Regions from separate parts of the Streptomyces sp. NPDC057302 genome, predicted to be linked through region 3. Evidence: riboswitches for the same ligand, from Rfam matches in the RefSeq annotation. Region 3 holds a riboswitch; each other region holds the start of a gene.
The links. Region 3 has a riboswitch for thiamine pyrophosphate ahead of thiO (glycine oxidase ThiO). Riboswitches for the same ligand answer to the same signal wherever they lie in the genome.

Region 1 (7,792 bases), on a different contig from region 3:
CCGCCGCCGAGGCGCCCGCCGCGGAGACCGAGCAGGCCTGACCTTCACAGGTTCGGTAGTTGACGGCGGGGGCCCATCAGGCCCCCGCCGTTCACCCGTAGATCTTTCAGACCTTCGAAAGAGAATTTCAGGATCATGGCGAACTACACCGCCGCTGACGTCAAGAAGCTCCGCGAGCTCACGGGCGCCGGCATGATGGACTGCAAGAAGGCGCTCGACGAGGCTGACGGCAGCGTCGACAAGGCCGTCGAGGCCCTGCGCATCAAGGGCCAGAAGGGCGTCGCCAAGCGCGAGGGCCGCTCCGCCGAGAACGGCGCTGTGGTCTCCCTCATCGCCGACGACAACACCTCCGGCGTGATCGTCGAGCTGAAGTGCGAGACGGACTTCGTCGCCAAGGGCGAGAAGTTCCAGGCCGTCGCCAATTCGCTCGCCGCGCACATCGCCAAGACGTCCCCGGCCGACCTCGAGGCGCTTCTCGCGTCCGAGATCGAGTCCGGCAAGACCGTTCAGGCGTACGTCGACGAGGCCAACGCCAACCTCGGCGAGAAGATCGTCCTGGACCGCTTCGCGCAGTTCTCGGGCGCCTTCGTCACCGCGTACATGCACCGCACCATGCCCGACCTGCCCCCGCAGATCGGCGTCCTGGTCGAGCTGGACAAGGCCGACGCGGACCTCGCCAAGGGCATCGCGCAGCACATCGCCGCCTTCGCGCCGAAGTACCTCTCCCGTGAGGACGTTCCGGCCGAGGTCGTCGAGTCCGAGCGTCGCGTCGCCGAGGAGACCACCCGCGCCGAGGGCAAGCCCGAGGCCGCGCTGCCCAAGATCGTCGAGGGTCGCGTCAACGGCTTCTTCAAGGAGGCCACCCTCCTCGGTCAGCCGTACGCGCTCGACAACAAGAAGTCCGTCCAGAAGGTCCTGGACGAGGCCGGTGTCACCCTGAAGCGCTTCTCGCGCATCAAGGTCGGCATCTGAGTCCGTACCGCGATCGACGGTAGACCCCGCTAGGGTCGACAGCGGTCGCCCGCGTACCCCACGTAGTACGCGACGTACGACCGCAGATCTGACGAGGAGGCCATTGCCGAGCATGGGATGCGAACAACACCCCACCGGCAGTGGCCTTCTTCGTATGTGCGCCGAGCAAAAAGAAGCGAGAACTCCATGACCACCAAGGCCGACACAAACAGTGGTGACGACAAAGTCGCCGGTCGTTTCCTGCTGAAGCTCTCCGGTGAGGCATTCGCCGGCGGGGGCGGCCTTGGCGTCGACCCCGATGTGGTGCACGCGATCGCCAAGGAGATCGCCGCGGTCGTACGCGACGGCGCCCAGATCGCGGCCGTCATCGGCGGCGGCAACTTCTTCCGCGGCGCCGAGCTGCAGCAGCGCGGCATGGACCGCGCCCGCTCCGACTACATGGGCATGCTCGGCACGGTCATGAACTGCCTGGCCCTCCAGGACTTCCTGGAGAAGGAAGGCATCGAGTGCCGTGTCCAGACCGCCATCACGATGGGCCAGGTCGCGGAGCCGTACATCCCGCTGCGCGCCGTGCGGCACCTGGAGAAGGGCCGTGTGGTCATCTTCGGCGCCGGCATGGGCATGCCGTACTTCTCCACCGACACGACCGCGGCGCAGCGCGCCCTGGAGATCGACGCCGAGGCCCTGCTCATGGGCAAGAACGGCGTCGACGGGGTCTATGACTCCGACCCCAAGACCAACCCGGACGCGGTGAAGTACGACGCGCTCGGCTACGGCGAGGTCATCACCCGGGACCTGAAGGTCGCCGACATGACCGCCATCACCCTGTGCCGCGACAACAAGCTGCCCATCCTGGTCTTCGAGTTGCTGTCGACCGGCAATATCGCCCGCGCCGTCAAGGGTGAGAAGATCGGCACACTCGTGGGCGACGAGGGCACCCGCGCCTGATCTCGGCGACGCCCCCGAGGGATGGACAAAGCCCTGCCGGTCGGACACGGTGCAGGGAAAGAGACGCGACGCAGCCGACGCCCCATGGACTCCCCCTACTTCACCGTGTGGGGGCGCCCCAGCCCACTCACAACACCAGGAGCAAGTGGTGATCGAAGAGACCCTCCTCGAGGCCGAGGAGAAGATGGAGAAGGCCGTCGTGGTCGCCAAGGAGGACTTCGCCGCGATTCGCACAGGCCGTGCGCACCCGGCGATGTTCAACAAGATCGTGGCTGACTACTACGGCGCCCTTACGCCGATCAATCAGCTGGCCTCGTTCTCGGTGCCCGAGCCGCGGATGGCCGTGGTGACCCCGTTCGACAAGAGCGCGCTGCGCAACATCGAGCAGGCGATCCGCGACTCCGACCTCGGCGTCAACCCCAGCAATGATGGAAACATCATCCGGGTGACGTTCCCGGAGCTGACGCAGGACCGCCGCAAGGAGTACATCAAGGTCGCCAAGACCAAGGCCGAGGACTCCAAGATCTCGATCCGCTCCATCCGCCGCAAGGCCAAGGAGACGATCGACAAGGCGATCAAGGACGGCGACATCGGCGAGGACGAGGGCCGTCGCGCGGAGAAGGAGCTCGACGACACCACCGCGAAGTACGTCGCTCAGGTGGACGAGCTGCTCAAGCACAAGGAAGCCGAGCTGCTCGAGGTCTGAGGGCTAGGGCTCGAGGTCTGAGGACTGAGGAATCCGATCCGTGAACGACTCTTCCTGGGGGGCGCCTCCCAGAACCGGGTACTGGGGGCCGCCCGACCAGGGCCCTGCTCAAGGGGCTGCCCCGGCAGGTCCCGCGTACGATGCGCAAGACGCCCTGTATCCAGCAGAGACGCAGCCCATGCCCATCGTGCCTGACATGCCTGAAGTACCCCGGGAGCCCATGCCCAGCGCATCGCAGCCCGCCCCCGAGGCGCCCCGCGCGCCTGGGGCGCCTCAGACGCCTCAGGCGCCGCAGAAGAAGAGCGCGGGCCGTGATCTCGGGGCGGCCATAGGAGTCGGCGTGGGGCTCGGCGCGGTGATCGTCGCGTCGCTCTTCATCGTGAAGGCCGTCTTCGTCGGCGTCATAGCGGTCGCCGTCGTGGTCGGTCTCTGGGAGCTCACCTCGCGGCTCGAGGAGCGCAAGGGCATCAAGGCGCCGCTGGTCCCGCTGGCGGTGGGCGGCGCCGCGATGGTCGTCGCCGGATACGTCCGCGGGCCCGAGGGCGCCTGGGTCGCCATGGCGCTCACCGCCCTCGCGGTACTCGTCTGGCGGATGACCGAGCCGCCCGACGGCTATCTGAAGGACGTCACGGCGGGCGTCTTCGCGGCGTTCTACGTGCCCTTCCTCGCGACGTTCGTGGCGATGATGCTCACCGCGGACGACGGCGCGATGCGGGTGCTCACGTTCCTGCTCCTGACCGTGGTCAGCGACACCGGGGCGTACGCGATCGGCTGGCGCTTCGGCAAGCACAAGCTGGCCCCGCGCATCAGCCCCGGCAAGACCCGCGAGGGCCTGGTCGGCGCGGTGACGTTCGCGATGGCCGGCGGTGCGCTGTGCATGGAGTTCCTGATCGACGGCGGCACGTGGTGGCAGGGCCTCTTGATCGGCCTCGCCGTCGCCGCGAGCGCGACACTCGGTGACCTCGGCGAATCGATGATCAAGCGGGACCTCGGCATCAAGGACATGGGCACGCTGCTCCCCGGCCACGGCGGCATCATGGACCGCCTCGACTCGCTGCTGCCGACGGCTCCGGTGGTCTGGCTGCTGCTGGTGATCTTCGTAGGGTCCGGCTGACCTGCGCCCGTCTGTACGTGAGGGGCCCGCTGTCCATGGACGGCGGGCCCCTCTCCGTGTCGCTCCGTCTCTCAGCGCCGCCGGGGAATCTTCCACCCGTTCTTGCGCAGCCTGACGAGGATGAACACCGCGCAGAGCACCCACACACCGAGGAAGACCCATTTGAACCACGGGGGGCCTTGCCACTTCTCCGCCAGTTGAACCGATGCGACACAGCAAGAGGTCATTGCTCGCGTATGCCCCCGGTTACCGCCAGGAACCGCCGCCGGGCGGCGCTCTTGCGCGTACAGGTGCCGCCACCGCGCACAGATGGCGCTACGAGGGGCCGTGGCCTGGCCGGGTTCCCGTCGTCTGCGACACTGGATGGACCATGCCTGTACCCGGAGAACTCACCTTCGTCGCGCCCCGCGGAGCCAAGAAGCCGCCGCGGCATCTCGCCGACCTCACGCCCGCCGAGCGCAAGGAAGCCGTCGCCGCTGTCGGCGAGAAACCGTTTCGCGCCAAGCAGCTCTCGCAGCACTACTTCGCGCGGTACGCGCACGACCCGGAGCAGTGGACCGACATTCCCGCCGGTTCGCGCCAGAAGCTGCAAGAGGCGTTGCTGCCTGAGTTGATGTCCGTGGTGCGGCACATCAGCTGTGACGACGACACCACCCGCAAGACGTTGTGGCGTCTGTTTGACGGGACGCTCGTCGAGTCCGTGCTCATGCGCTATCCCGACCGCGTGACGATGTGCATCTCGTCGCAGGCCGGGTGCGGGATGAACTGCCCGTTCTGTGCGACCGGGCAGGCCGGTCTCGACCGGAACCTGACGACCGCCGAGATCGTGCACCAGATCGTGGACGGGATGCGGGCGCTGCGGGACGGGGAGATCCCGGGTGGGCCCGCACGGCTCTCCAACATCGTGTTCATGGGGATGGGCGAGCCGCTCGCCAACTACAACCGGGTCACCGGGGCCATCCGCAGGCTCACCGACCCCGAGCCCGATGGTGTGGGGCTCTCGCAGCGTGGCATCACCGTGTCGACCGTCGGCCTGGTGCCCGCCATCCACCGGTTCGCCGACGAGGGCTTCAAGTGCCGCCTCGCCATCTCGCTGCACGCGCCCGACGACGAGCTCCGCGACACCCTCGTACCCGTCAATACGCGGTGGAACGTGCGTGAGGTCCTTGACGCGGGATGGGAGTACGCCGCCAAGTCGGGGCGTCGGCTGTCGATCGAGTACGCGTTGATCCGGGACATCAACGACCACGCGTGGCGCGGTGACCGGCTCGGGCGGCTGCTCAAGAACAAGCCCGTGCACGTGAACCTGATCCCGCTGAACCCGACGCCGGGCTCGAAGTGGACGGCGTCGCGGCCGGAAGACGAAAAGGCCTTCGTGGATGCCATTGCCGCCCATGGGGTGCCCGTCACTGTTCGTGACACCCGTGGTCAGGAGATCGACGGGGCGTGCGGTCAGCTCGCCGCGTCGGAGCGTTAGTCTGGCCGGAACACATCTTCATATTCCGACAGGGGAGCGCCACAGCGCTGAGAGTGCGGCACCAAGGACAGGATGGCCGCAGACCCTCTGAACCTTGCCCGGGTCATTCCAGGTAGGAAGTTCGGACATCACTCAAGCTGTTGCGCCCTGCCCGCGGCCCCTTCAGGGCTGTGGGCAGGGCCGCGTCTCTTCCTGGTCACTCCAGGAGGAATGAACTCAGTTGAACTCAGTGAGCACCACCAAGAAGGTCACCTTCACCGCTGTCGCGGTCGGCCTCTCGCTCGTCGCGCTATCCGCGTGCGGCTCGTCGGACAGTGGCGACAAGGCCGACTCCAAGAGCGTCACGCTTGTCAGCCACGACTCCTTCAGCGTCTCCAAGGATGTACTGGAGGCGTTCGAGAAGAGTTCCGGTTACAAGGTCAACGTCCTCAAGGACGGGGACGCCGGCGCTGCCGTGAACAAGGCGATCCTGTCGAAGGACAACCCGCAAGGGGACGTCTTCTTCGGTGTCGACAACACGCTTCTCTCGCGCGCGCTCGACAACGACCTCTTCCAGTCGTACGAGGCCAAGGGGTCGGGGCAGGTCCTTCCGCAGTTCCGCGCCGATCAGGGCAAGCATCGCGTCACGCCCGTCGACAGCGGCGACATCTGCGTGAACTACGACAAGAAGTACTTCAAGGACAAGAAGCTGGCGCCGCCGACGTCCTTCGCGGATCTGACCAAGCCCGCCTACAAGGACCTCCTTGTCACCGAGAACGCCTCGACCTCGTCGCCCGGCCTCGGATTCCTCCTCGGCACCGCCGCCGAGTACGGGGACGACGGCTGGCAGGGCTACTGGAAGAAGCTCAAGGCCAACGGCGTCAAGGTCGTCGACGGCTGGGAGCAGGCCTACGACGAGGAGTTCTCCGGGTCCGCCGGGGGGAAGAAGGCCAAGGGCGACCGGCCGCTCGTCGTCTCCTACGCCTCGTCCCCGCCCGTCGAGGTGCTCTACGCCAAGCCGCAGCCCAAGGAGGCGCCGACCGGCGTCGCGACCGGCACCTGCTTCCGGCAGGTCGAGTACGCGGGTCTGCTCGGCAACGCCAAGAACGAGAAGGGCGGCAAGGCGCTGCTCGACTTCCTGATCAGCTCCGAGTTCCAGAACGACATGCCGCTCAACATGTTCGTGAACCCGGTGCGGGAGAAGGCCGAGCTGCCCGAGCTGTTCGTCGAGCACGGTGCGACGATCGACAAGCCGGAGACCCTGGACCCGAAGAAGATCGCCGACAACCGCGAGCAGTGGGTCAAGTCGTGGACCTCGCTCGTACTGAAGTAAGCAGGGCCCGTAAGGGGCTCGCGCGCGGGAGTGCGGCGCGGCTCGGTCTGATGGCCGTGCCCGTCGCGTTCTTCGCGGTCTTCTTCGCCTATCCGGTCGCCGCGATCGTCGCGCGCGGTCTGAAGGTGGGCGGGGAGTGGCAGTTCGGGCGCGTTGTCGATGTCCTCGCGCAGTCCGATGTCCGGCACGTGCTCTGGTTCACCACCTGGCAGGCGCTCGCGTCGACCGCGCTCACGCTGCTCATCGCGCTCCCCGGCGCGTACGTCTTCGCGCGCTTCGAGTTCAGGGGCAAGCAGCTGCTCCGGGCGGTCGTCACGGTGCCGTTCGTGCTGCCGACCGTCGTCGTCGGGACCGCGTTCCTCGCGCTGCTCGGGCGGGGTGGGTTCCTCGACGAGATGTGGGGCGTGCGGCTCGACACGACCGTGTGGGCGATTCTGCTCGCGCACGTCTTCTTCAATTACGCCGTCGTCGTACGGACCGTCGGCGGGCTCTGGGCGCAGCTCGACCCGCGTCAGGAGGAGGCCGCGCGGATGCTCGGCGCCTCGCGGTGGACCGCCTGGCGGACGGTGACGCTGCCCGCGCTCGGGCCCGCGGTCGCCGCGGCGGCTCTGATGGTCTTCCTGTTCACGTTCACCTCGTTCGGTGTCGTGCAGATCCTCGGCGGGCCCGCGTACTCGACCCTGGAGGTCGAGATCTACCGGCAGACCGCCCAGCTCCTCGACTTGTCGACGGCGGCCGTCCTGACCATCGTGCAGTTCGCGGCGGTCGGCGTGATCCTCGCCGTGCACGCGTGGACCGTGCGCCGGCGCGAGACCGCGCTGAAGCTGGTCGACGCCTCCACGGTCGCGCGGCGGCCGCGTGGGGCGGGGCAGTGGGCGCTGCTCGCCGGGGTCATGGCCACCATCGCCGTGCTGATCGTGCTGCCGCTCGGCGTGCTGATCGAGCGGTCGCTGAGCGGTCCCGGCGGCTATGGCTTCACCTACTACAAGGAACTGACATCGGCGGAGGGCGGGGCGTTCCTCGTCCCGCCGATCGAGGCGGTCTGGAACTCGCTCCAGTACGCGCTCGCCGCCACCGCCATCGCCCTGGTGATCGGCGGGCTCGCCGCGGCGGCGCTCACCCGCAAGGCCGGGCGGCTCGTGCGCGGGTTCGACGCGCTGCTGATGCTGCCGCTGGGGGTCTCCGCGGTGACGGTCGGCTTCGGCTTCCTGATCACGCTGGACAAGCCTCCGCTTGACCTGCGCTCCACCTGGATCCTGGTGC
Region 2 (7,704 bases), on a different contig from region 3:
AGCGGGCCGCTCGGCGGGGAGAACCCCCGTCAACCGGGACCGCCCGGAACGGCCCGGCCGTGATCTGTGGGGAAACCCCTACCCAATTCGGGAGAAAACCTCGGTGAACTGGGGTTCAGCACTGATTCACCACCCCTGGTGCACCACACAGCGCGAGCCGCATTCCTATGATGGGCGGACGACACCGCGGGCCGCTGCGACCAAGCAGTCCGATCTCGGTGCAGATGCGGCGCAATGGTGGTGGAGGGGTCGATGACTCAGGGGGCCGGTCAGGGACCCGATGTGCGGACGGCGACGTTGCGCGACTTCCGCGTTCCGGCGTACGTCCATGAGACCGGTCCGGTCCAGGGGGGTTCGGCGGGTATGGCGGCTCCGGGCGCCCCGGGGGACACCCCTGTGGCGACGGACGACGGCTACACCCCCACCCAGCGCGACCTGCCCGTCATCAACCGCGGCGACACCGTGCAAGTGGAGGTGCAGGCCATGCCCGAGCCTCCGCAGGCGCCGGCGTCCGAGGAACACGGCCCGCTGTTCGTCGTGGGCGATGTGCACGGCTATCTGGACGAGCTGCTCGGCGCGCTCCAGGAGCAGGGCCTCATCGACGCCGAGGGCGACTGGTCCGCGGGCAACGCGCGCCTGTGGTTCCTCGGCGACTTCACCGACCGTGGCCCGGACGGCATCGGCGTCATCGACCTCGTGATGCGCCTTTCCGCGCAGGCCGCCGCCGCGGGCGGCTACTGCAAGGCCCTGATGGGCAACCACGAGCTGCTCCTGCTCGGCGCGAAGCGGTTCGGCGACACCCCGGTCAACTCGGGCGCGGGCACGGCCACCTTCCAGGCCGCCTGGCTCCTGAACGGCGGCCAGAAGACCGACATGGAGCGCCTCGAGGACCACCATCTGCAGTGGATGGCCCGCCTGGACGCGATCGAGTCGGAGGACGGGCATCTCCTGATGCACTCCGACACGACCGTCTATCTGGATTACGGCGACTCGATCGAAGCCGTGAACGACACGGTCCGCGAGACCCTCACGCGCAACGACGCGGACGAGTGCTGGGACCTCTTCCGGAAGTTCACCAAGCGCTTCGCCTTCCGCGACGAGTCGGGCCCCTCTGCCGTACGCGAACTCCTCGACATGTACGGCGGCCATCGCGTCGTGCATGGCCACAGCCCCATCCCGTATCTGCTCGGCGATGTCGGCTCGGAGGATGACTCGGACGGCGGCGGACCCGTCATCGAGGGGCCGCACATCTACGCAGGCGGACTGGCCATCGCCATGGACGGCGGCGTGACCATGGCCGGAAAGCTGCTGGTCTGCCAACTACCCCTGGATAACTGAGCGTTCCTGGGGCAGGTGCACCCCTACACGATCACGCAGGCCAAGGGGCCTTTTTCTGGAAACCCCCTGTCACCGCGTGCCGTCACGGCTCTACCATCGGCTTATCCGTAGCAGGCTCCCCTCCGTTTCTGCCCGACGGCTCGCAGCCATGCGAGCTCCCAAGCCCTACGGAGCATCGGGGGATGCACATGAACAGCGCTCCACACCTGCTCAATGAGGACCGCCCCGAGTACGAGCGGATCCTTGATGAGGCGCTGCGCACCGCACCGAACCGTCCTGATCTCGCCGCAATGGGCGAGCGGCTCAATCCCGAACAGCTGCGCACGATGGCGCTGAACGCCACCGCGCTGATCACGGCCGCCGCCACGACCGAGTACACGCACTATGTGAAGATCCGCGAAGAACTGCGCGACAGCGGATCTGCCGCACCATCGATCAGGGAGCGGAGCCCCGAGGGACCGGCGGAAGCCGGCTCCGGCGGCCTCGGTCTCGCCACGACGATGGGAGAGGTCACCGCCCAGGCTTCCGGGGCGGGGGCCATCGCCGTCGTCGCGGTGCTCGCGCCCGTCCTCGCCGGGGCGGCCGCCGCGATCTTCCTGCTCGTCGGCTACATCCTGAAGATGCTCAACCCCGAGCCCGCCTTCGCGGACACCCTGCTCACCGCGGGATGGCTGTTCGGCGCGCTCACCGCAGGGGGCATCCTGATCGCCGCGATCGGCCTGCTCCTGACCGCCCTGCGCAACGGCTCCACCTCGCTCCTGGCCGGTTCGCACGGCGAACAGAACGAGGAAGTGGCCCGCGCCAGGGAAGCCTGGGGCGAGGCGCTCCTGGAGCGCGGCCTCCTGCCGTTCCTGCGGGAGGCCCTGGCGGATCCGGGTACGGCGGCGCACGCGGCCCGTACGCCGTCGGCGGATCCCAGCAGCCGGATGCCTCAACTCGGCTACCACAGGCCCGGATTCAGCAGCCCGGACGGCGGCCCGGCGGCGGGTCCGCGCCCGAGCTTCTCGAGCCCGGACTTCTCGAGCCCGGACTTCGGCGGTCCCGACCACAAGCCGGAGTAGGACGCGAGGGCGCCTCGGGCGGGCACCAGTAGGAGCCCGCCCGAAGCGCCACGCACCGCGCCGGTCAGTCGGCGATCGGCAGGTACACGCGGTTTCCGGCTGCCGCGAACTCCTTGGACTTCTGGTCCATGCCCGCCGCGATCTCGTCCTGCGTGCCGCCGTGCTCACGCCGGATGTCGTGCGAGATCTTCATGCTGCAGAACTTCGGCCCGCACATCGAGCAGAAGTGCGCCGTCTTCGCGGGCTCCGCGGGCAGCGTCTCGTCGTGGAACTCGCGAGCCGTGACGGGGTCGAGGGCCAGGTTGAACTGGTCCTCCCAGCGGAACTCGAAGCGCGCGTCCGAGAGCGCGTCGTCCCAGTCCTGCGCGCCCGGGTGCCCCTTGGCGAGGTCCGCCGCGTGGGCCGCGATCTTGTACGTGATGACGCCGGTCTTCACGTCGTCGCGGTTGGGCAGGCCCAGGTGCTCCTTGGGCGTGACGTAGCAGAGCATCGCCGTGCCCCACCAGCCGATCATCGCGGCGCCGATGCCGGAGGTGATGTGGTCGTACGCGGGCGCGATGTCGGTGGTCAGCGGGCCCAGCGTGTAGAACGGCGCCTCCTCGCAGATCTCCTGCTGAAGGTCGATGTTCTCCTTGATCTTGTGCATCGGGACGTGCCCCGGGCCCTCGATCATCGTCTGTACGTTGTGACGCTTGGCGATCGTGTTGAGTTCCCCGAGGGTGCGCAACTCGGCGAACTGCGCCTCGTCGTTGGCGTCCGCGATCGAACCGGGGCGCAGTCCGTCGCCGAGCGAGTACGTCACGTCGTAGGACGCGAGGATCTCGCAGAGCTCCTCGAAGTTCTCGTAGAGGAAGCTCTCCTTGTGGTGCGCGAGGCACCAGGCCGCCATGATCGAGCCACCGCGCGAGACGATGCCGGTCTTGCGGTTGGCGGTCAGCGGGACGTACGGAAGGCGCACGCCCGCGTGGACCGTCATGTAGTCCACGCCCTGTTCGGCCTGCTCGATGACCGTGTCCTTGTAGATGTCCCAGGTCAGCGCCTCGGCCTGGCCGTCGACCTTCTCCAGGGCCTGGTAGAGCGGCACGGTCCCGATGGGGACGGGGGAGTTGCGCAGGACCCACTCGCGGGTGGTGTGGATGTTGCGCCCGGTGGACAGGTCCATGACCGTGTCGGCGCCCCACTTGGTCGCCCAGGTCATCTTGTCCACCTCCTCCTCGATGGAGGAGGTGACCGCGGAGTTGCCGATGTTGGCGTTCACCTTCACCAGGAACTTCTTGCCGATGATCATCGGCTCGATCTCCGGGTGGTTGACGTTGGCGGGGATCACCGCGCGGCCCGCGGCGACCTCCGCGCGCACGACCTCGGGGTCTAGGTTCTCGCGGATCCCGATGAACTCCATCTCGGGCGTGATCTCACCGCGGCGGGCGTACGCGAGCTGCGTCACCGCCTGGCCCGCGCGCCCCCTGCGCGGCTGGCGCGGGCGGCCGGGGAAGACCGCGTCGAGGTTCTTCAGGCCCCCGCGCGGCGAGGTGTGCTTGATGCCGTCGTCCTCGGGGCGGGGCGGGCGGCCCGTGTACTCCTCGGTGTCGCCGCGGGCGATGATCCAGTTCTCGCGCAGGGGCGCGAGGCCCCTGCGGACGTCGGTGTCGATGGACTCGTCGGTGTAAGGACCCGAAGTGTCGTACAGGGTCACGGCCTTGCCGTTGGTGAGGTGCACCTGGCGGACCGGCACCCGCAGGTCGGGGCGCGAGCCCTCGACATACGCCTTGTGCCAGCCGATGGACTTCCCGGCCTCGTCGCTCTGGTTCTGCTTCGAGGCAGGCGTGCGTGCGTCCGCTGCGGTCATGAGACCTACTCCCTACGCCGGCATTACCCGGTAACAGGTTCGGCGGTCGACGCAGCGAATTCCGTACGGCTCGTGCACTATTTGTGCCGCTTCGTACGGAGGTCAGCGCCCTCTCAGCCCGGTGCTCCGAGCTCCCGCGATTGCAAAGGTGGCTCCACGCTAGCGTCCTATCGGGCGCGCTGAACAGAGGGCCCCCTCCGTTCTTGCGATGATCGGGCAGTGACCACCACTGAGCCGCCGTCCCAGCCGCCCGCCCCGAACGTGCCGCCGGACCCGCATGGCCACTCCCACAGCCATGGTCCGGCCGCGCCCGTCTCCAAGCATCTGCGCAAGGTCATCGCCGCCGTGCTGATTCCTTTCGCCACGGCGGTCGTCGTGGGGCTCGCGGTGTTCTGGCCCGGCGGCGCACCCGACCACGCGCGCACCGGCGTCGGCTTCGACCGGCAGACCCAGTCGGCCGACGTGACGAAGGTGCGAGAACTCCCCTGCAAGGACGTGAACGCCTCGCAGACCCCGCCGAACGGCGACACCTCCACCGCCGAGGGACAGTCCGCGCAGTCCCGTGCGAAGGGCGTCTGCAAGAAGGCGACGATCGAGGTGACCAGCGGCAACGACAAGGGCCGCACCTTCACCGAGATCGTCCAGCCGGACTCACCGCGGCAGTTGCGCCAGGGCCAGCAGGTGGTGGTCGCCTACGAGCCCACGGCCCCCGAGGCGCTGCAGTACTCGGTCACCGACGTGAACCGGAAGTTCCCCATGGCGCTGCTCGCCGGGATCTTCGCGCTCGCCGTCGTCGTGGTGGGACGGCTGCGCGGCCTCATGGCCCTGATCGCCCTGGCGTTGAGCTTCCTGGTCCTGACGTTCTTCATCCTGCCCGCGATCCTTCAGGGCTCGAACCCGCTGGTCGTGGCGGTGATCGGGGCCAGCGCCATCATGCTGATCGCGCTCTACCTGTGCCACGGTCTGACGGCACGAACATCGGTCGCGGTCCTGGGCACGCTGATCTCGCTGCTCCTCATCGGCCTCCTCGGCTCGCTCTTCATCGGCTGGGCATCGCTGACGGGCAACACGGACGACAACACGGGCCTGATCCACGGCCTGTATCCGTCCATCGACATGAGCGGCCTGCTGCTCGCCGGTGTCATCATCGGCTCGCTCGGCGTGCTGGACGACGTGACGGTGACGCAGACGTCCGCCGTCTGGGAACTGCACCAGGCCAACCCCACGATGGGCTGGCGCGGTCTGTACGGCGCGGCCATCCGCATCGGCCGCGATCACATCGCCTCGGTCGTCAACACCCTCGTCCTGGCCTACGCGGGCGCGGCGCTGCCCCTGCTGCTGCTCTTCTCGATCGCGCAGAGCAGCGTGGGCACGGTGGCCAACAGTGAGCTGGTGGCCGAGGAGATCGTGCGCACCCTGGTCGGCTCGATCGGCCTGGTCGCCTCGGTACCGGTGACTACCGCGCTCGCGGCCCTGGTGGTCTCGGCCGACCGTTCGACCCCGGCGGCCGCCGCGGTCCGGACGGGAGGCTCGGCCCACCCCGGAAGCGGCGCCACCCCGGCAGCCAAGCAGAGCCGTAGCGGAAAAGGCCGGCGCCGCAAGGCCTGAGCCTTGGATGCCACGAAATGCAGCAATCTGCCGTCGGCTTGGCCCTTCGGCTCGCGGAGGTCAACCCGCGCTCTGCTCCTCGGCGAGGATCCGGTCCAGCGCCTCGTCCAGATGCGTCTCCAGGTCGGCGAGCGCCCGCTCCTGCCCCAGCGGAACCAGCTTGTCCGTACGGTCCAGGAAAGCGAGCAGCGGCGGGATCCCCACCCGGAAGAGCGCCTGGTCCGAACCGACCTGAAGCCTGATCAGCGCCTCGTCGAGCAGCTCGGGATCGGTGGGCGCGATGTGCACATCCCCGTCGCCACACGCCCCGCCCACCCCGTCGACCAGCAGCTCCCGCCCGAAAGCCCAGGTCACAGGGGCGTCCCCGGGGAGGTGGAAGGTCAGCCGGACGGCGTAGGGATCACCGCTTTCGTAACGCAGCTCCACCGGGATGCGAAACGACAGCTCCTCGGAAACGAGGAAGCTCATCATGACCTCTGCCTGGACCGACTCGCGCATCGCCCGCCTACCCCGTCGCTAAAGCTCGACTGGCCAGGAACCAACTCCCTGACACTCATGGCATCTTGCTTAACGTACACATCAGATCACAAGGAGTGAGTTTTCAGATGCTGATAGAGAAGGCAAGTGTCCCCAGTAGCCTCCCGAGCTCATTCTGCAACCGTTCCGCTGCAGGTAGTAGCCGATCTGCTTGATAAGCGGGCACGGAAATCGCCATGGTGGCCGCCGTGTTGCCCGCAGTGATCGGAATCGCGGCGCAGACCGTGCCCAACGCGTACTCCTGACGCTCCACCACGGGCTCCATCCGGCCCATCCCCTCCAGGCGGCGCAGAAAACTCCGGTCGTCACGGACCGAGTACGGAGTGATCGACTGCACCGGATAGCGGGAGAGGTGGTCCTGACGCCGCTCGTCGTCGAGTTGGGCGAGCAGACACTGCCCGATCGCGTGGGCGTGTCCTGTCTCGCGGAAGTCGGCCCACTCCTCCACCGCCGGATTCCCCGGCGTGTCCGCCACAGCCACGACCTCGATCTCGCCTTCGCGGTAGACGGCGAAATACACCGGCACCCCGATGGCGTCACGCCAGTGCTCCAGGGCTTCGCCGATCATGCCGCGACGATTCTGCTGCGCCCCGCTCGCGCTCAGCCGCTCAGCCGCCTCGCCGAGCACGAACACGCCCTTGTCCCGGCGCAGATAGCCCTCGTGCGTCAGCGTGCGCAGCAGGTGGTAGGCCGTGGGCAGCGCTAGCCCTGCCTCCCGGGCCAACTGCTTGGCAGGCGCGCCCTCCTGATGTGCGGAAGCGGCTTCCAGCAACCGCATCGCCCGCTGTACCGAGCCAATGAGGGTCGGCGCGGCGGCAGTTGTCGCCGTGACGATCGGCTGTGGCCCGAACGAGGGGTCGTTGGAGGAGGTGTCGGCGGGTGTGGCGTCGACCGTGGCCAAGGTTCACTCCCGAAACGCGTGGGGGTTCCGCCCGTGCCCGGGATACACGGGTGGGAGCGCAGTGCGCCCGAGCGGGGCTCACCCCGCGTCGGTTTTCGGACTCTAACCGCTGGCCGACGGCCTAAGCCCGCGCACCGGGAAACTTCCCCCACCCGAGCGAACTGTTGCGAGAAATCACCAGTCGCCGCGCGAAGACGTCGAGCCGGATATGAACTTCCGTACGACGTAGATGAGTCCGCCGACCAGCGCCACGAAAATCAGTGCCTTGAACAACAGGCCGACCACGAATCCCACGACGCTCGCTATCAAACCGCCGAACACGACCAGGGCGATGACCGGCACCGCGATCCACTTCACCCACCACGGCAATCCCGAGAAGATCTCCTGCGCTGCCATCGTCCTTACCTCTCTCC
Region 3 (7,792 bases):
GGTGTCGCGCCCGGCGCACTGGACGGCTTGCTGTCCAGTGTATCCGGCATGCCCGGCGGATCCGGTGTGAACATACGGGCGGAGGGTGAGGTGCGGGCCCGTTCCGGACTGCCCAGCCGCCTGATGGTCTTCCTGGCGCTGACCGGCGCACGGCCGCAGGGGACGCCGCATCGGACGGTGCAGCACACCCCCGACCGCCAGGACGAGCTGAACCGCCTCTTCGGGGACGGTCCCGGGCTGCCGAGCGCCCCCACCCTCACGGTGCTGCGCCCGGGCGACCCGGCGCTCACGCCCGACGCCGGGCACGAGGCGGTCACGCTGACGGTGACGGTGCCCGCGCACACGGAGATCACCGAGGCGGACGTGGAGCGGTTGCTCGACCGTGCCGACGCCGTGGTGCCCGGCCTGCGCCGGCGGCTGCTGTGGCACGAGGTCCGCACCCCCGCCGACATCGCGCAGGCCACCGGCGCCGACGGCGGCGCGGTCCCGCCCCCGTCCCTCGCGGCCGGCGATGGGCGGCTGCTCCACCCGGCCAACAGCACGCGCCTGCCGGGTCTTTTCGCGGTCGGCGGCTGGGCGCACCCGGGCGGCGGTCTGCCGCACGCGGGCATGTCGGGCACGCTGGTCGCGGGGCTGATCGTGGAGGGGCCGGACTTCCGGGGCTCGCAGTGAGCTGAGCCGAGCAGCGGGGACAGGAATCCGCGGCGACGGAAACCGTCGCCACGGGCCTCCGGATCAGTACCGGTACTGCTCGTTGTACCCCGCGTCGTATCCGTTCTCCTGGGCCTGCTCGCCCTGGTACGGATAGGGCTGCTCCGGCGGGAGTTCGCCGCCGTACTGGCCGTAGGGGTCCTCGACACTGCGCTGCTGGGGCACCCAGACCCCGCCGGGCGGCGTCTCGTTGTAGGCCTCGGCCCCGGCGCCGTAGGGATCGGCGGCGGGATAGGGCGCGTACTGCTGCTGGTCGCCGTACGTGTCGTAGCTCTGCTGGCCGCCGTACGTCTGCGTCCCGATGTACGGGTCGGAGTACGCGGCGTACTGCTGCTGACCCGTCTCGCCGTACGCGTACGGCTGCTGGGGGTCGTAGCCCGCGGTGGCGTACGTGTCGTAGCCGTAGCCGCTGTCGGCCGAGGCGGACTGCTGCTGCTCGTACGCCGCGTCGCTGTAGACGCCGTACTGCCCGGTGTCGTCGGGCAGCGGCTCCGGCGCGTAGACCCCGGTGCCGGGAGCGGTCTCGGGCGGCGGCCCCGCCGGGCCCGCCGCCTCGTACTCGAGGTCGGATACCTGGAGGACCGGCTCCTGGGCCTCGCCGCCCCGCTGCGTCGTCTTGCGGCGCTTGCTCAGGCCCGGCTGGCCGCCGAGCGCCCAGCCGGTGGAGAAGCCGCGGCGGAACGACAGCGTCACGTACGTCTGTCCCGTGGCGAAGGCGATCGCGCCGATCCCGATGACCACCACCGACGGCAGCAGCACGCCGACGACCACACCGAGGAAGCCGCCGAAGGCGAGCAGCCGCCAGCGCAGCCGCGCCTTGTACTGCAGCAGCACCTCGCCGAGCAGCCACAGCGCGACGCATCCGAACGCGATGTAGAGGACCGTCCAGCCCATGTACGCCCCTCTCCCCGCGGCCGCCGCCCCCAGGGGTACGGCCGGTCAGGCCTGCGGGTGATGCAGGCCCAGATTCTCGTAGATTTCCAGAGTCGCCGTGGAGTTGTTGAGCGTGATGAAGTGCAGCCCCGGGACACCCTCGGCCAGCAACCGCGCGCAGAACTCCGTCGCGAACTCGATGCCAATGGAGCGTACAGCCGCCGGATCGTCTTTGGCTGTGAGGATGCGCTCTTTGAGAGCCGGAGGGAAGGAAGCGTTGCTGAGCTGGGGCAGCCGCTCCAGCATGCGCACGTTCGTCACCGGCATGATCTCCGGGATGATCGGCGTCGAACAGCCCGCGGCCTCGACCCGGTCGCGAAGACGCAGATACTCCTCCGGGTAGAAGAACATCTGTGTGATCGCGTAGTCGGCGCCCGCGCGGCACTTGTCGACGAAGTGCCGGACGTCGGTGTCCCAGTCGGCCGAGCGCGGATGCATCGCGGGGAAGGCCGCGACGCCCACGCAGAAGTCGCCCGACTCCTTGATCAGCTGGACCAGTTCGGCGGCGTACTCAAGGCCCTTGGGGTGCTTGACCCAGTCGGCGAGGGGATCGCCGGGCGGATCGCCGCGGACCGCGAGCATGTTCCTGATGCCCGCGTCCGCGTACTGCCCGATGATGTTGCGCAGTTCCGCCACGGAGTGGTCGACCGCGGTCAGGTGGGCGACCGGCGTGAGCGTCGAGTCGGCGACGATCTGCTCCGTCTCCTTGACCGTGCCCGCACGCGTCGAGCCGCCCGCTCCGTACGTCACGGAGACGAAACTGGGGGCCACCGCCTCGACCCGGCGCAGGGCGTTCCACAGGTTCCGCTCGCCCTTCTCGGTCTTGGGCGCCGAGAACTCGAACGAATACGTCGTCTTGCCGGTCGCGAGCATGTCGCGCACGGTGCGTGCGCGATCAGATCGGGTGGAAGCAGTGCCTAGGGCCATACGGGCAGGTTAGCGACGGGGTGCCGCCAGCGGCCAATCCCCGTCCAACCTGCGGACAGCCTCCCCGAAGGTTGGCCGAAGATCGCCGATCAGGCCGTACGCAGGCGCTTCGCGAAGTCGGCGGCGGCGGCCGCCGGATCGTCCGCCTCGGTGATCGCCCGTACGACGACGACGCGGCGGGCGCCCGCTTCGAGCACCTCGTCGAGGTTGCCCGCGTCGATGCCGCCGATGGCGAACCACGGGCGGTCCGTGCCGAGCGACGCCGTGTACCGGACCAGGTCGAGTCCGGGGGCGTGCCGGCCCGGCTTGGTGGGGGTCGGCCAGCAGGGTCCGGTGCAGAAGTAGTCCACGCCGTCCTGTGTCGCCGCGGCGGCGGCCTCGGCGTCGGCGTGCGTGGAACGGCCGATGAGGACGTCGTCGCCCAGGAGGCGGCGGGCCGCGGGCACCGGCAGGTCGCCCTGGCCCAGGTGCAGGACGTCGGCGCCGATGGCGTGCGCGACGTCCGCGCGGTCGTTCACCGCGAGGAGCTTGCCGTGCCGGCGGGCGGCGTCGGCGAAGACCTGGAGGTGGTCGAGCTCCTCGGCCGCCTCCATGCCCTTGTCCCGCAGCTGCACGATGTCGACACCGCCACCGCCACCGAGGACGGCGTCGAGGAACTCCGGGAGGTCTCCCTGGCGCTTGCGGGCGTCCACGCACAGATAGAGGCGGGCGTCCGCGAGCTGCTCGCGGGCAGGCTTGGTGGCCATGAAGAGGTCCCCCCGGGGTGTCGGTGGCCTACGGGCCGCGTGTCCCCGGGGGACGCGCGGCCCGCACGCAACGGTTTTCCGTGTCGGTCAGACGGCGAGCGCCTGGGCGCGGCGCTTCACCTCCGTGCCGCGATTCTCGCTCAGAGCCTGCGCGGGGGTGCCGGGCAGGGTCTCGTCGGGAGTGAAGAGCCACTCCAGCATTTCTTCGTCGGAGAAGCCGTCGTCCCGCAGGAGCGTCAGGGTGCCGGTGAGGCCCTTGACGATCTTGTCGCCGTCGATGAAGGCGGACGGCACCGCGAGCGCGCGGTTCTCACCACGGCGCACGGCGATCAGCTGGCCTTCCTTGACCAGCTGGCGCACACGCGTCACCTCGACGTCGAGCATTTCTGCGATGTCGGGGAGGTGCAGCCACTCGGGGACGAGAGCATCAGTCTTTGCGTCAATCTCGGTCACGGGGTCAAGCGTATCTCCGGCCACTGACAGCGGCCGGGCAGCGGGTCCCCTCGCTGACGGCAGCGCCTACGGGAGCACGGCCTTCTTCAGCGGTACCGCGGGGTCCGAGGCCGTCTCCGGGGAGAGGCGGGCGCCCGCCTCGATCAGCTTGCGGCCCTGCGCCAGGTCCCTGGGCCGGCCCACCGCGAGTACGGCGACCAGGGCGCCCCGGCGGAGCCAGCACACAGTCCAGGCGGCGCCCGAGGGGTCGCCGCGCCACACGAGCTCGTCGGCGGACGCGTGGTGTCCCGCGTACTGGACGAAGCGGCCGAACTGCTCGGACCAGAAGTACGGGACGGGGTCGTACGCCGAAGGGGTCTCGCCGATGATGTTCGCCGCCACCGTGCGCGGGCCCTGGAGCGCGTTGTCCCAGTGGTGCACGAGGAGGCGCTCGCCATACCTTCCCGAAGGGAAGGAGGAGCAGTCGCCGACCGCGTACACGTCGGGGTGGGACGTCCGCAGGTGGTCGTCGGCCAGGACCTCCCGGTGGGCGCCCAGGGTGATGCCGGAGTCCGCGAGCCAGTCCGTGGCGGGGCGTGCGCCGATGCCGACGACGACCGCGTCCGCGGGCAGCCGGGTGCCGTCGTCAAGGAGGACGCTGCCGGGCTCGACGCGCTCCACGCGCGCGCTGGTGCGCAGTTCGGCGCCGGAATCGGCGTACCAGGACGTCATCGGCGCCGCGACCTCCGCGGGCAGCGCCCCGGCCAGCGGTCGCTCGGCGGCCTCGACGACGGTGACCGAGCAGCCCGCCTCACGTGCGGCGGTCGCGAACTCGGCGCCGATCCAGCCCGCGCCGACGACCACGATGCGGTGCTGCTCGGCGAGCACGGGCCGCAGCCGCTCGGCGTCGTCGAGGGTGCGCAGCAGATGGACACCGGGGACTCCCGAGGAGCCGGGCAGCAGGATCGGCTGGGCGCCGGTGGCGATGACGAGGGTGTCGTAGGGCACCGGGCCCGACGCGGTGTCCAGCGCGTGGTCCGCGGGGCGCACGCCCGTGACCTCGTGGCCCAGGCTCAGTTCGATGCCGAGCGCCTCGAAGTCGATGTCGAAGGCGGAGCCCTCCGCCTTGCCGAGCAGCACGGCCTTGGACAGCGGCGGCCTGTCGTACGGCTGATGGGGTTCCGCTCCGATCAGGGTGACCGCACCGGCGAACCCCTGCTCGCGCAGGGCCACGGCGGTCTGTACCCCTGCCATCCCCGCGCCGACGACGACTACGCGCCGCTCTGCCTGCCTCCGCTGCTCGCTCACCCGATCACTCTAGGGCGGCGGGTGACGCGCCCCGCAGAGCGCTACGGGGAGATCTATGACACACCGTCACGGCGCATACCCGGACAGCTCCCCTACTGCCCCCGGACACCAGGGGCTAGGGTGGCGGATGCAGAACACTCGCGGGAGCCCGGACGCACCGGGCTGAGAGGGAGGCTGGACGGCCTCCGACCGTACGAACCTGATCCGGGTCATGCCGGCGAAGGGAGGGGCTGGACGCCCATGCATTCACGTACACCACCCCATGGGGCGACGGGGCCGACCGACGTCCTTGTCGTCGGGGGCGGCATCATCGGCCTGGTCACGGCCTGGCGGGCGGCCCAGCGCGGTCTGTCCACCGCGGTCGTGGACCCCGAACCGGGCGGCGGCGCGGCGCAGGTCGCCGCGGGCATGCTGGCCGCCGTCACCGAGCTGCACTACGGCGAGCAGACGCTGCTCGGCCTCAATCTGGCGTCGGCGCAGCGCTATCCCGCGTTCGTGGCCGAGCTGGCGGAGGCCAGCGGTCGCGATCTCGGCTACCGCGCGTGCGGCACGCTCGCCGTCGCGCTCGACTCCGACGACCGCGCCCACCTGCGCGAACTGCACGCCCTCCAGGAGCGGTCGGGGCTCACGTCCGAGTGGCTGAGCGGGCGCGAGTGCCGCCGCCTCGAACCGATGCTCGCGCCTGGCGTCCGCGGCGGCCTCCGGGTGGACGGCGATCACCAGGTCGACCCGCGCAGGCTCGCGGCGGCGCTGCTCGTGGCCTGCGAGCGGGCGGGAGTGGTCTTCCACCGTGTGTGGGCGGAGCGCCTGACGGTCGCCGGAGACCGGGCCACCGGCATCGTCCTCACCGACGGCACCGCCCTGGAGGCCGGCCAGACCGTGCTCGCGGCGGGCAGCCTCAGCGGGCGCCTCGCCGGGGTCCCCGAGGGCGTCCTGCCTCCCGTGCGTCCCGTGAAGGGGCAGGTGCTGCGGCTCACGGTGCCGAAGCGGTACGCGCCGTTCCTGAGCCGCACCGTGCGCGCCGTCGTGCGCGGCAGCCACGTCTATCTGGTGCCGCGCGAGAACGGCGAGCTCGTCGTCGGCGCGACCAGCGAGGAGCTCGGCTGGGACACGACGGTCACCGCGGGCGGCGTGTATGAGCTGCTCCGGGACGCCCACGAGCTCGTACCGGGCATCACGGAACTGCCGCTGACCGAGACCCGCGCGGGCCTGCGCCCCGGCTCCCCCGACAACGCGCCGCTGCTCGGCCCGAGCGCGCTGTCCGGCCTCCAGCTGGCCACCGGCCACTACCGCAACGGCGTCCTGCTGACGCCCATCACCGGTGACGTCATGGCGCACGCCCTGACCACCGGTGAACTGCCCGACGAGGCGCGGGGGTTCACCCCCCGGCGCTTCACCGGCAGTCCCCTCACGAAGCGCTTCATGGAGCAGCCCGCATGACTCTCTCAGCCGTAACAGCCGTCTCCGTCAACGGAGAGGCGCGCGACGTGGCCGCGGGCACCACCCTCGAAGCCCTCGTCGCCACCCTCACCGCGGCCCCGTCCGGGGTCGCCGCCGCGCTCAACGAAACCGTCGTGCCGCGCACCCGGTGGTCCACCACCGCGCTCACCGAAGGGGACCGCGTCGAGGTCCTCACCGCGGTCCAGGGAGGCTGAACCGACATGGCAGACGACCCCTTCCTCATCGGCGGGCTCACCCTCTCCTCGCGTCTGATCATGGGTACGGGCGGTGCGCCGAGCCTGGACGTCCTGGAGCGTTCCCTCGTCGCCTCCGGCACGGAGCTGACGACGGTCGCGATGCGCCGCCTCGATCCCGGTGTGCAGGGCTCGGTGCTCTCCGTCCTGGAGCGGCTGGGCATCCGGGTCCTGCCGAACACGGCGGGCTGCTTCACCGCGGGCGAGGCCGTCCTGACCGCCCGGCTCGCGCGGGAGGCGCTCGGCACCGACCTGGTCAAGCTGGAGGTCATCGCGGACGAGCGGACGCTGCTGCCCGACCCGATCGAGCTCATCGACGCCGCCGAGACCCTGGTCGACGACGGCTTCACGGTCCTTCCGTACACGAACGACGACCCGGTGCTCGCCCGCAAGCTGGAGGACGTGGGCTGCGCGGCGATCATGCCGCTCGGCTCCCCCATCGGCTCCGGGCTCGGCATCCGCAACCCGCACAACTTCCAGCTGATCGTGGAGCACGCACGCGTGCCGGTGATTCTGGACGCGGGGGCGGGAACGGCGTCCGACGCGGCGCTCGCGATGGAACTGGGGTGCGCGGGTGTGATGCTCGCCTCCGCCGTGACCCGGGCGCAGGAGCCGGTCCTCATGGCCGAGGGCATGCGGCACGGGGTCGAGGCGGGGCGGCTCGCGTACCGGGCCGGGCGGATCCCCAGGCGGCACTTCGCCGAGGCCTCCTCGCCAGCGGAGGGGATGGCCCGGCTCGATCCGGAGCGGCCCGCCTTCTGAGCGTCGCGCGCCTGTTACAGCTCGGCTGCAGTCCCGGTCCGAGCCGGACCGGGCGGGCAACCCTGTCAGCGGTGGCTCGTAGACTCCCTTCGTGGACACGACCCTTCAGGACCCGCTCCTCGGGCAGGTGCTCGACGGCCGCTATCGCGTGGACGGGCGGATCGCGGTCGGCGGGATGGCCACGGTCTACCGGGCCGTGGACACCCGCCTCGACCGCGTGCTCGCGCTCAAGGTGATGCACCCGACGCTGGCCGCCGACGTCTCGTTCGTCGACCGCTT
Region 4 (7,792 bases), on a different contig from region 3:
TCGCCGAATCCCAGGCCTATCCCCCGACCTCGCCGAACGCCCGGTGGACCGCGGTACGCAGCCCAGCTTGACTACAGCTCACTGTCAATACCGGTGACCGCCGGTGGGCCGAGTGGAGCATCAGCTTCGTTGATGCCCGCCTCCTTCAACGCGGCCGCGACAAGCCTCGCGGCCTGCAGTTCAGCCTCGTAGCGGTCTGCAGCATCCACTTCGAGGCGGACCGAGAAGGTACCGCCTTCGTTCAACGTCAACAGGTCGACGCCTTCACTCTCGCTCACGTCAGTGTGCCGAGAAGCCAGCTCCCGCTCGAGAGCAACGCATGCCGAGTCATTGATGTCGCTGAGAAAAGTGCCAGGGACAGTGATGACGAACGTGGTCATGCCGGCTCCTCGCTTGGGCGATGTCGTGTCCCACTTCCCCTGCCCCCATACATGGCAGTGAATCCGGCGCCGAGCCGTTGCATGACACGCACCAGCTGCACGCCGGACACCCAGAGCTCCGTTTCGACACGAGCGGATCGATCACCCACGCCGCGCAGACCACGGTGGAAGCCGCTACCGCCCGATGGGAGCTGCGCGACCGCACTTTGCCCTTCTGGACTCTCACGATTCCGTGTGCTGCCGGGTCTACAACCTGCGTCCCATGGTGTGAAGAAGATGCACCTGCTCGGAGGTGGCCGACGTGGGCGCCTTGGTCGGCGGTCCGTAGTAGGTGCTGCTGTCCGTGATCGGGCTTTCACTCACGCCGTGATAGATCCACTGGAAGTTGTCGAGGATCCAGTGCACCGTGCGCGCGTCCAGTCGCTCGTCGAGCTGTACCGCACGGGCGAGATCCCACGTGTGGGTGATCGCGTCAACGACGTACAGGCCAAGTAGCTGTCGACCAGGAACAGGACCGAACGGGTAGTCGACGATGCGGTCGAGCGCGCCCACGGCATGGAACGCAGCCCGGCACTCGGCAGCCGCGTCCCGGTAGGTGGTCACCAGATCGCCTGTGAACGTCTCGTGGTCCAGGTTCGCCAGGAACTCCACACTGCTGCCGCCACGCAGTAGCGAGGTGTAAATGCGGCTTCCCTGGATCATGTGGTTGACCAGTTGACGCACGTTCCACTCGGTGCACGGCGTGGCTTTCTCCCAGCACGTATCCGGCACCGACCGTAGCCGTTCACTGAAACCTCCCGCCGCAGTGTCGAAGTAGCTGAGCAACGTGTCGTCTGTGTCCTTCATGCAGCCGATTCTGGTTAAGGGGAGCTGCTGTTCCCGGCGGAAATCGGACCTTGATCGCTTCTGCGCGCCCTGCACCACAGCGGCGCTGGCTGCGCAGGCCCCTTTGCCGCGCGTGATCCACGTCGTTTCGTGAGGTACCCGAGTGCGAACTCCTGTTCCTGAAGGAGGTACATTGCGTAGCGACCACCGCGGGAGCTCGGGAGTAGCCGGGCTGAGAGGGCGGACGGGACTTGATCCCCTTTCCGCCGACCGCATGAACCTGGACCGGGTAATGCCGGCGTAGGAAGGGTGTTGACGATGGAGACTGCCTCCGTACCTGCCCAGCACGGCACTGCCGTGTCCCGTGACGCCGTGGCGGATGTGATCGCGTCCCTGCGAACCTCCGCACCCCTTGTGCACTGTCTGACCAACGTCGTGGTGTCGCAGTTCACCGCGAACGTGCTGCTCGCGGCGGGGGCTGCCCCCGCGATGGTGCACAGCGCGGAGGAGGCCGGGGCGCTGGCCCGGGTGGCCGGGGGTGTTCTGGTCAACCTGGGAACGGTGACGTCCGTGACGGCGGCGGCGATGCGTGTCGCGGTCACAGAAGCGGCCGGAGCCGGGCGGCCGTGGGTGCTCGACCCGGTGGCGGTCGGCCCGCTGCCCTGGCGCACCGAACTCGCCCACGAACTGCTCGAGAGCGCACCCCCGGCGGTCGTTCGCGGCAATGCTTCCGAGATCCTGGCGCTGGACGGCGGCACAGGCGGGCGCGGCGTGGACAGCACGGACGTCCCCGAGGCGGCGCTGGCCGCGGCGGGCGCGCTGGCCCGGCGCTATGGCTGCGCGGTCGCGGTGAGCGGTCCGGTGGACGTTCTCACGGACGGGGCGCGAGTGGTGCGCCTGGCCAATGGGCACCCGCTGCTGGCTCTGGTGACGGGAACGGGCTGCTCACTGGGCGCCCTGGTGGCCGCCTGCACGGCCGTCACCGGCGACGCGCTGCTTGCCGCCGCTGCCGCGACCGGCCTGCTCACCGTGGCCGCGGAGGACGCCGCCACCCGCTCCGCGGCGCCCGGCACGTTCGCGGTCGCCCTGATCGACGCGCTGTACGAGCTCAGTCCTGAGCGGCTCGCCGAGGCTCTCCACCTGCGCTGAGCATGCGCGTGCTGCGGGGTCCTGCATAAGCGGTGGCCTGGATGCCACCCGCTGCACAGTTCCCGCCCGCCCTGCGACTGCGCCCCCGACACCGGTTCCTGCTGCCCTGTCCCCCCCAGCTCGTCCCTGTGAACAACTCAAGGTCCCTGTACGTCAGGGCCGTCCTTCCCCGTACCTCCCGATGTGTTTGCCACACCTTTCCCGGCCGGGAGACCCCAAGGAGTAACCCGTGCGACCTCCTCTCGATCTGTCCCTTTATCTCGTGACCGACACCAGACTCTGCGGCCACCGCGGTGTCGCCGCCACCGTCGCGGCGGCCGTCAAGGGCGGCGTGACCGCCGTCCAGTTGCGCGATCCGGACGCGGACGACCGCACGCTGTTCTCGCTCGGCCGGGCGATCCAGACCGAACTCGCCTGCACGGGCGTCCCCTTGATCGTCAACGATCGTCTGGACGTGGCGGCCTGGTTGGACGCGGACGGCGTCCACCTCGGGCAGCGGGACGTCTCCCCCGAGAGCGCCCGGCGCCGGCTCGGTCCCCATGCGTACATCGGCCTGTCCATCAGCCGTCCCGAGCAGCTGGCGCACGTGCCGGACACCGTCGACCACCTCGGTGTCGGTCCGGTGTTCCCGCAGTCCACCAAGCCGGACGCGGACACCCCGCTCGGTCTGGGCGGCCTGGCCCGGATCGTCCGGCAGAGCCCACTGCCCTGCGTGGCCATCGGCGGGATCGGCGTGTCCGAGGCCGCCGCGGTCATGGGAAGCGGCGTGGCCGGGATCGCCGTCGTCAGCGCGGTCTGCGGGCAGCCCGACCCCGAGGCCGCAGCCCAGTCCCTCGTTCGCACTCTGACCCTGCGACAGGAGATCCCCGCGTGACCAGCCCGCCCATCGCCCTCACCATCGCCGCCAGCGACCCCTCCGGCGGCGCCGGGATACAAGCCGACCTGAAGGCGTTCTCCGCCAACGGCGCCTACGGAACAGCAGTTCTGACCGCCCTGACCGCACAGAACACTCTGGGCGTCACCGGCATCCACGCCATCCCCCCGGCGTTCGTCATCGAGCAGCTCGACACGCTGTTCGCCGACGTCCCGGTGGACGCCGTCAAGATCGGGATGCTGGCCGACGCCGGCATCGCCGCAGCGGTCGCGGAAGCCCTGGAGCGACACCGCCCCCGATACGTCGTCCTGGACCCCGTCATGGTCTCGACCAGCGGCCACCGCCTCCTGGAGGCCGATGCGGTGACCGTGCTACGCGACCGTCTCCTGCCTCTCGCCGACCTCATCACCCCCAATCTCCCCGAGGCCGGCGACCTCCTGGGCACCGCCGCCGCAAAGAACCGCGCAGAAGCCATCGAGCAGGCCCACGCACTCCTCACAACCGGGGCCAGGCGCGTCCTCCTCAAGGGCGGCCACCACACCCACGACGCGGAATCCGTGGACATCCTCGTCGACGCCACGCACGCCACAGGCACCGGTGCCGCGGGCGTCCGCGAGCTGTCGGCACCTCGCGTCAACACACGCAACACCCATGGCACCGGCTGCACCCTCTCCGCCGCGATCGCCGCCCTGCGCCCGCAGCACGACGACTGGCACACCACCGTCAGTGCCGCGAAGGCGTACCTGACCGGGGCCCTGCGCGCGGCCGACACCCTGCACATCGGCCGCGGCCACGGACCCGTCCACCACTTCCACCAGTACTGGAGCTGATCCCCCATGACCACGACGTTCTGCGACGAGCTGTGGACGACCACGACCGAGATACGTGCGGCCATCGACAAGCTGCCGTTCGTCATCGCCCTGGGCGACGGCACCCTGGACCGGGAGAAGTTCGTCTACTACCTGGCCCAGGACGCCCTCTACCTGCGCGGCTACGCCCGCGCGCTGGCCAGCGCCGCCGCGAAGGCGGACCGGCCGCAGGACATCGCGTTCTTCGCGAAGTCCGCCCACGACGCCGTGATCGTCGAGAGCTCCCTGCACGAGAGCAACGTCGTCGACGTCGATGCCTGGACGCCCTCGCCCACCTGCACCGGATACACCTCCTACCTGCTCTCCGTGGCGCACACCCAGGGCTATCCGGAGCTGGCCGCCGCGGTCCTGCCCTGCTTCTGGATCTACGCCGAGGTGGGCCGGGAGCTCCTCGGGCTGGCCGGCGACCTCGCCGCCCACCCCTACGGCGACTGGATCGGCACGTACGCCGACGAGGAGTTCGAAGCCGCCACCGAGCACGCCCGACAGATCGTCAACCGGCTTGCGGAGCAGGCCGACCCGGCCACCCGCGCACGGATGCGTACGGTCTTCACCACCGCGTCCACCTGGGAGTGGATGTTCTGGGACGCCGCCTGGCGCATGGAGTCCTGGCCCGTCGGCGCCGCTCCTGTCCAGATTTCGGAGCCGGCGAAGTGACGACCACCACCGAACCCACCACCCCGGGACAGGTCCCGGCGGACGAGGCGCCGCTCACCCTCGACCAGCCCACACCCAAGGTCCTGAGCGGCCTGGACCAGGGCACCTTCTGGGCCAACCTGGGCGTCAGCCTGCTCGGCTTCAGCGGCATGCTGGTCGTCCTCGACCCCCTTGGCACCGGCAGTCCGACCCTGTCGTTCGCAGCGGCCGTCACCGCGTCCGTCGTCGGCACCCTGATCGGCACCGTCGCCCTCGGCCTCGCCGCCATCACCGGGGCCCGCACCGGCGCGCCCTCGATGGTCCTGCTGCGCGGCCTGTTCGGCGCGAAGGCGTCCTACCTGCCCACCGTCCTCAACGTGCTGCAGATGGTCGGCTGGGCGGTCTTCGAGCTGGTGGTCATCTCCACCGGACTGAAGATCCTGGCCCGCCAGACCTTCGGCGAACCGGGACCCGGCTGGCTGTACGTACTCGTCGCGGGCGCGGTGACGACAGCGCTCACCCTGCGCCCGCTCGGCGCCCTGCGCATCATCCGCCGCTACGTCACCATCGCCGTCGTCCTGGCCATCTGCTACCTGGGCTGGGACCTGGCCGGCCGCGGCATTCCGATGAAGGGCGGCTCCTGGAAGGACTTCTGGTTCGCCGCCGACAGCGTGATCGCCGTGTCGATCTCCTGGCTGCCGTTGGTCGCCGACTACTCGCGGCACTCCCGCAGCGAGAAGGAGGCATTCGGCGGCCTGGTCGTCGGGCAGACCCTCGCGGGCGTCGCGGGCTCGGTCCTCGGCGTGGCCGCCCTCGCCATGATCGCGTTCGACACCACCGACCCGTACAGGGTCTTCGATCCGTTCACCGCCACCAGCGTCGGCGTGATCTGCTTCGGTGTCCTCGTCCTGCGCGAGGTCGACCAGTCCTTCGCCAACGTCTACTCCACCGCCGTCTCCGCCCAGAACCTGCTGCCCCGGGCCGATCGCCGCATCTTGTGCCTGATCAGCGGCACCCTGGCCACCGTCCTGGCCCTTCTGGTGAACATGGACAGCTACGCCAGCTTCCTCTACCTGATCGGCGCGGTCTTCATCCCGATGTTCGCCGTCCTGGTCGTGGACTTCTTCGTACTCGGCGGCCACCGCACCTGGGACGTCTCCGAACAGGCCCCCACCCGCTGGGTCATGCTGCTGCCCTGGGCACTCGGCTTCGCCACCTACCAACTGATCGCACCGACGAACATCGCCGGCTGGTCCGACTTCTGGGCCTGGCTGCAGGACGCCGTGGGCTTCACCGTCCAGCCGTGGATGAGCGCCTCCCTGCTCTCCTTCGCGGTAGCTGCCCTCACCACCCTGGCCGTGGGCCACAGGCGCCGCCACGTTTCAGCCTCGCCGGGGCGGCACCCCGGGTAGTGACGAGTAGCACCACGGGCGCTATCCGGCCTGCGACGACGTGGGGCACTCCACCGCATGCACGGCCGCCCCACCCACTGCCATCCAGCAGCCGGGGCAGGCCGGCGTGCGGCGGCCGCGACTCTCCATCATCCAGCGCGCCGCAGATAGGCCTCGTGCACAGCGGGGGCGAAACACCCGGCGACGAAGGCTATCGGGCCGCCGTAGAGCAGAGGACGGCTGACCTGGGTGATCCAGTCCCCGATGGCGAGCACGGCAATGACGTCGACGTAGCAGAACAGGAACAGCGCCCCTGCTCCCACCTTCAGCATCATCAGATCCCCCTCGTAGTCACCGCCTTGACCACTTGACTCCATGCCCGGCCCGCCGGCGCTCGACACGGACCTCGCAGGGGTTGGTCGACGCGCACCTCCGGATCGGCCGGGCCGCGTACACGCTCCAGTAGCCTGCTTGCCGGGACGGAGGCCACGCCCCGGCATGGTCCCTCGACCGCACCTGACGAACCGACCGTTTCAGGGCACCGCGTCGCCAGGAGCGCCTTCGGAGACCGCCGCCGTTTGGTGCATACGCCGTTTCCATGCGCCTTGACCGCCGCCGGAATCTGGACCGGGCGCAGTCCGGCCGCCTTGCGTAGCCTTCGAGACGAGAAGAGGGAAAGGGATCCCCATGACGCCGAAGCAGCCCAGGACCGACCTCGACGCCCGCTACAGCTCCGCGCTCAACCCGCGGCCGGGCGCCGAGAGCGTCACCGCCACCGACTGGGCCGAGACCCAGCGCCGGCTGGAAGATGCCGAAGTCTTCTGGATCACCACGGTCCGGCCCGACGGCCGACTGCACGTCACCCCACTGATCGCCGCCTGGCACGACGGCGCGCTGTACTTCAGTACCGGGCCCGGCGAGCAGAAGGCGAAGAACCTGGCCGGCGATGCGCACTGCGTACTCACCACAGGGCACAACACTCTCTCCGAAGGCCTCGACATCGTGATCGAGGGCACGGCTGAGCGGGTGACGGATCCGGGGCGGCAGAACGAGGTCATCGCCGCGTTCGAGGCGCAGTACGGGGACCACATCACCTCTGCGCAGGGCGTCTTCCACGGCTTCGGCGACAGCATCCGCAACGGCAACGACCTGCTGTTCGCGGTGGAGCCCGGCACGGCATACGGCTTCGGGCACAACGGCCAGGTCTTCAGCCACACCCGCTACACCTTCTGACGGCTCCGCGCGGGCGCCTCTTGAGGCTGTCGCATGACTCCTGCCCCGTGAACATGATCTGACGTGTACACACCCCGCACGACACCGGCAGCGAAACAGCGTCTGAAGACGTCAATTACCCCACGACCACGCCGCACAAGTTAAAGATCAAGTTGGGGCGTGTATCGAAGGTGCCATGCGCCAGGGAGTCACTCGTGTGCGAGAAGGGTCAGGGTGCAATCAGGGATCGCTCCGGGGCGTCCCCGATGCGCGGTCGTATACGCGCTGGCAGCGTGAGGAACATGAAACCAACACGCATGTCACGAAGGGCCTTTGCGGGCGCTGCCCTGTCAGGAGCGGCGGCGCTGACCGCCACTACGGTTCTACCCACGCGCCGGGCCATCGCGTCTCCAGTGTCTTCCGCTCCTCTCCCACCACTGAATGCCGCCGCGCTGC

Region 1: another riboswitch for thiamine pyrophosphate. It lies ahead of ACFUPX_RS06585 (thiamine ABC transporter substrate binding subunit); the one in region 3 lies ahead of thiO (glycine oxidase ThiO).
Region 2: another riboswitch for thiamine pyrophosphate. It lies ahead of thiC (phosphomethylpyrimidine synthase ThiC); the one in region 3 lies ahead of thiO (glycine oxidase ThiO).
Region 4: another riboswitch for thiamine pyrophosphate. It lies ahead of thiM (hydroxyethylthiazole kinase); the one in region 3 lies ahead of thiO (glycine oxidase ThiO).

Annotation. Positions count from the first base shown of each region.
Region 1 covers NZ_JBHUZJ010000005.1:216,226-224,017, forward strand. Annotated here, with positions in the region: gene rpsB (30S ribosomal protein S2) at 1-41, shown strand, start outside; gene tsf (translation elongation factor Ts) at 136-972, shown strand; gene pyrH (UMP kinase) at 1,159-1,920, shown strand; gene frr (ribosome recycling factor) at 2,069-2,626, shown strand; gene ACFUPX_RS06575 (phosphatidate cytidylyltransferase) at 2,667-3,740, shown strand; gene rlmN (23S rRNA (adenine(2503)-C(2))-methyltransferase RlmN) at 4,111-5,217, shown strand; TPP riboswitch at 5,238-5,354, shown strand; gene ACFUPX_RS06585 (thiamine ABC transporter substrate binding subunit) at 5,447-6,529, shown strand; gene ACFUPX_RS06590 (ABC transporter permease) at 6,580-7,792, shown strand, end outside.
Region 2 covers NZ_JBHUZJ010000128.1:390-8,093, forward strand. Annotated here, with positions in the region: partial or broken gene ACFUPX_RS42170 (substrate-binding domain-containing protein) at 1-1, shown strand, start outside; gene ACFUPX_RS42175 (metallophosphoesterase) at 253-1,338, shown strand; gene ACFUPX_RS42180 (hypothetical protein) at 1,521-2,399, shown strand; gene thiC (phosphomethylpyrimidine synthase ThiC) at 2,464-4,245, opposite strand; TPP riboswitch at 4,238-4,393, opposite strand; gene ACFUPX_RS42190 (YibE/F family protein) at 4,465-5,853, shown strand; gene ACFUPX_RS42195 (SsgA family sporulation/cell division regulator) at 5,914-6,351, opposite strand; gene ACFUPX_RS42200 (IclR family transcriptional regulator) at 6,455-7,168, opposite strand; gene ACFUPX_RS42205 (DUF5326 family protein) at 7,466-7,687, opposite strand.
Region 3 covers NZ_JBHUZJ010000048.1:38,508-46,299, forward strand. Annotated here, with positions in the region: gene ACFUPX_RS28460 (phytoene desaturase family protein) at 1-672, shown strand, start outside; gene ACFUPX_RS28465 (hypothetical protein) at 736-1,605, opposite strand; gene metF (methylenetetrahydrofolate reductase [NAD(P)H]) at 1,651-2,571, opposite strand; gene thiE (thiamine phosphate synthase) at 2,661-3,317, opposite strand; gene ACFUPX_RS28480 (Rv2175c family DNA-binding protein) at 3,405-3,770, opposite strand; gene ACFUPX_RS28485 (NAD(P)/FAD-dependent oxidoreductase) at 3,837-5,003, opposite strand; TPP riboswitch at 5,188-5,300, shown strand; gene thiO (glycine oxidase ThiO) at 5,298-6,497, shown strand; gene thiS (sulfur carrier protein ThiS) at 6,494-6,712, shown strand; gene ACFUPX_RS28500 (thiazole synthase) at 6,719-7,513, shown strand; gene pknB (Stk1 family PASTA domain-containing Ser/Thr kinase) at 7,605-7,792, shown strand, end outside.
Region 4 covers NZ_JBHUZJ010000019.1:73,977-81,768, forward strand. Annotated here, with positions in the region: gene ACFUPX_RS16580 (hypothetical protein) at 72-380, opposite strand; gene ACFUPX_RS16585 (TIGR03086 family metal-binding protein) at 627-1,226, opposite strand; TPP riboswitch at 1,405-1,530, shown strand; gene thiM (hydroxyethylthiazole kinase) at 1,524-2,354, shown strand; gene thiE (thiamine phosphate synthase) at 2,617-3,228, shown strand; gene thiD (bifunctional hydroxymethylpyrimidine kinase/phosphomethylpyrimidine kinase) at 3,225-4,058, shown strand; gene tenA (thiaminase II) at 4,065-4,754, shown strand; gene ACFUPX_RS16610 (purine-cytosine permease family protein) at 4,751-6,145, shown strand; gene ACFUPX_RS16615 (hypothetical protein) at 6,274-6,459, opposite strand; gene ACFUPX_RS16620 (pyridoxamine 5'-phosphate oxidase family protein) at 6,812-7,357, shown strand; gene ACFUPX_RS16625 (serine hydrolase domain-containing protein) at 7,639-7,792, shown strand, end outside.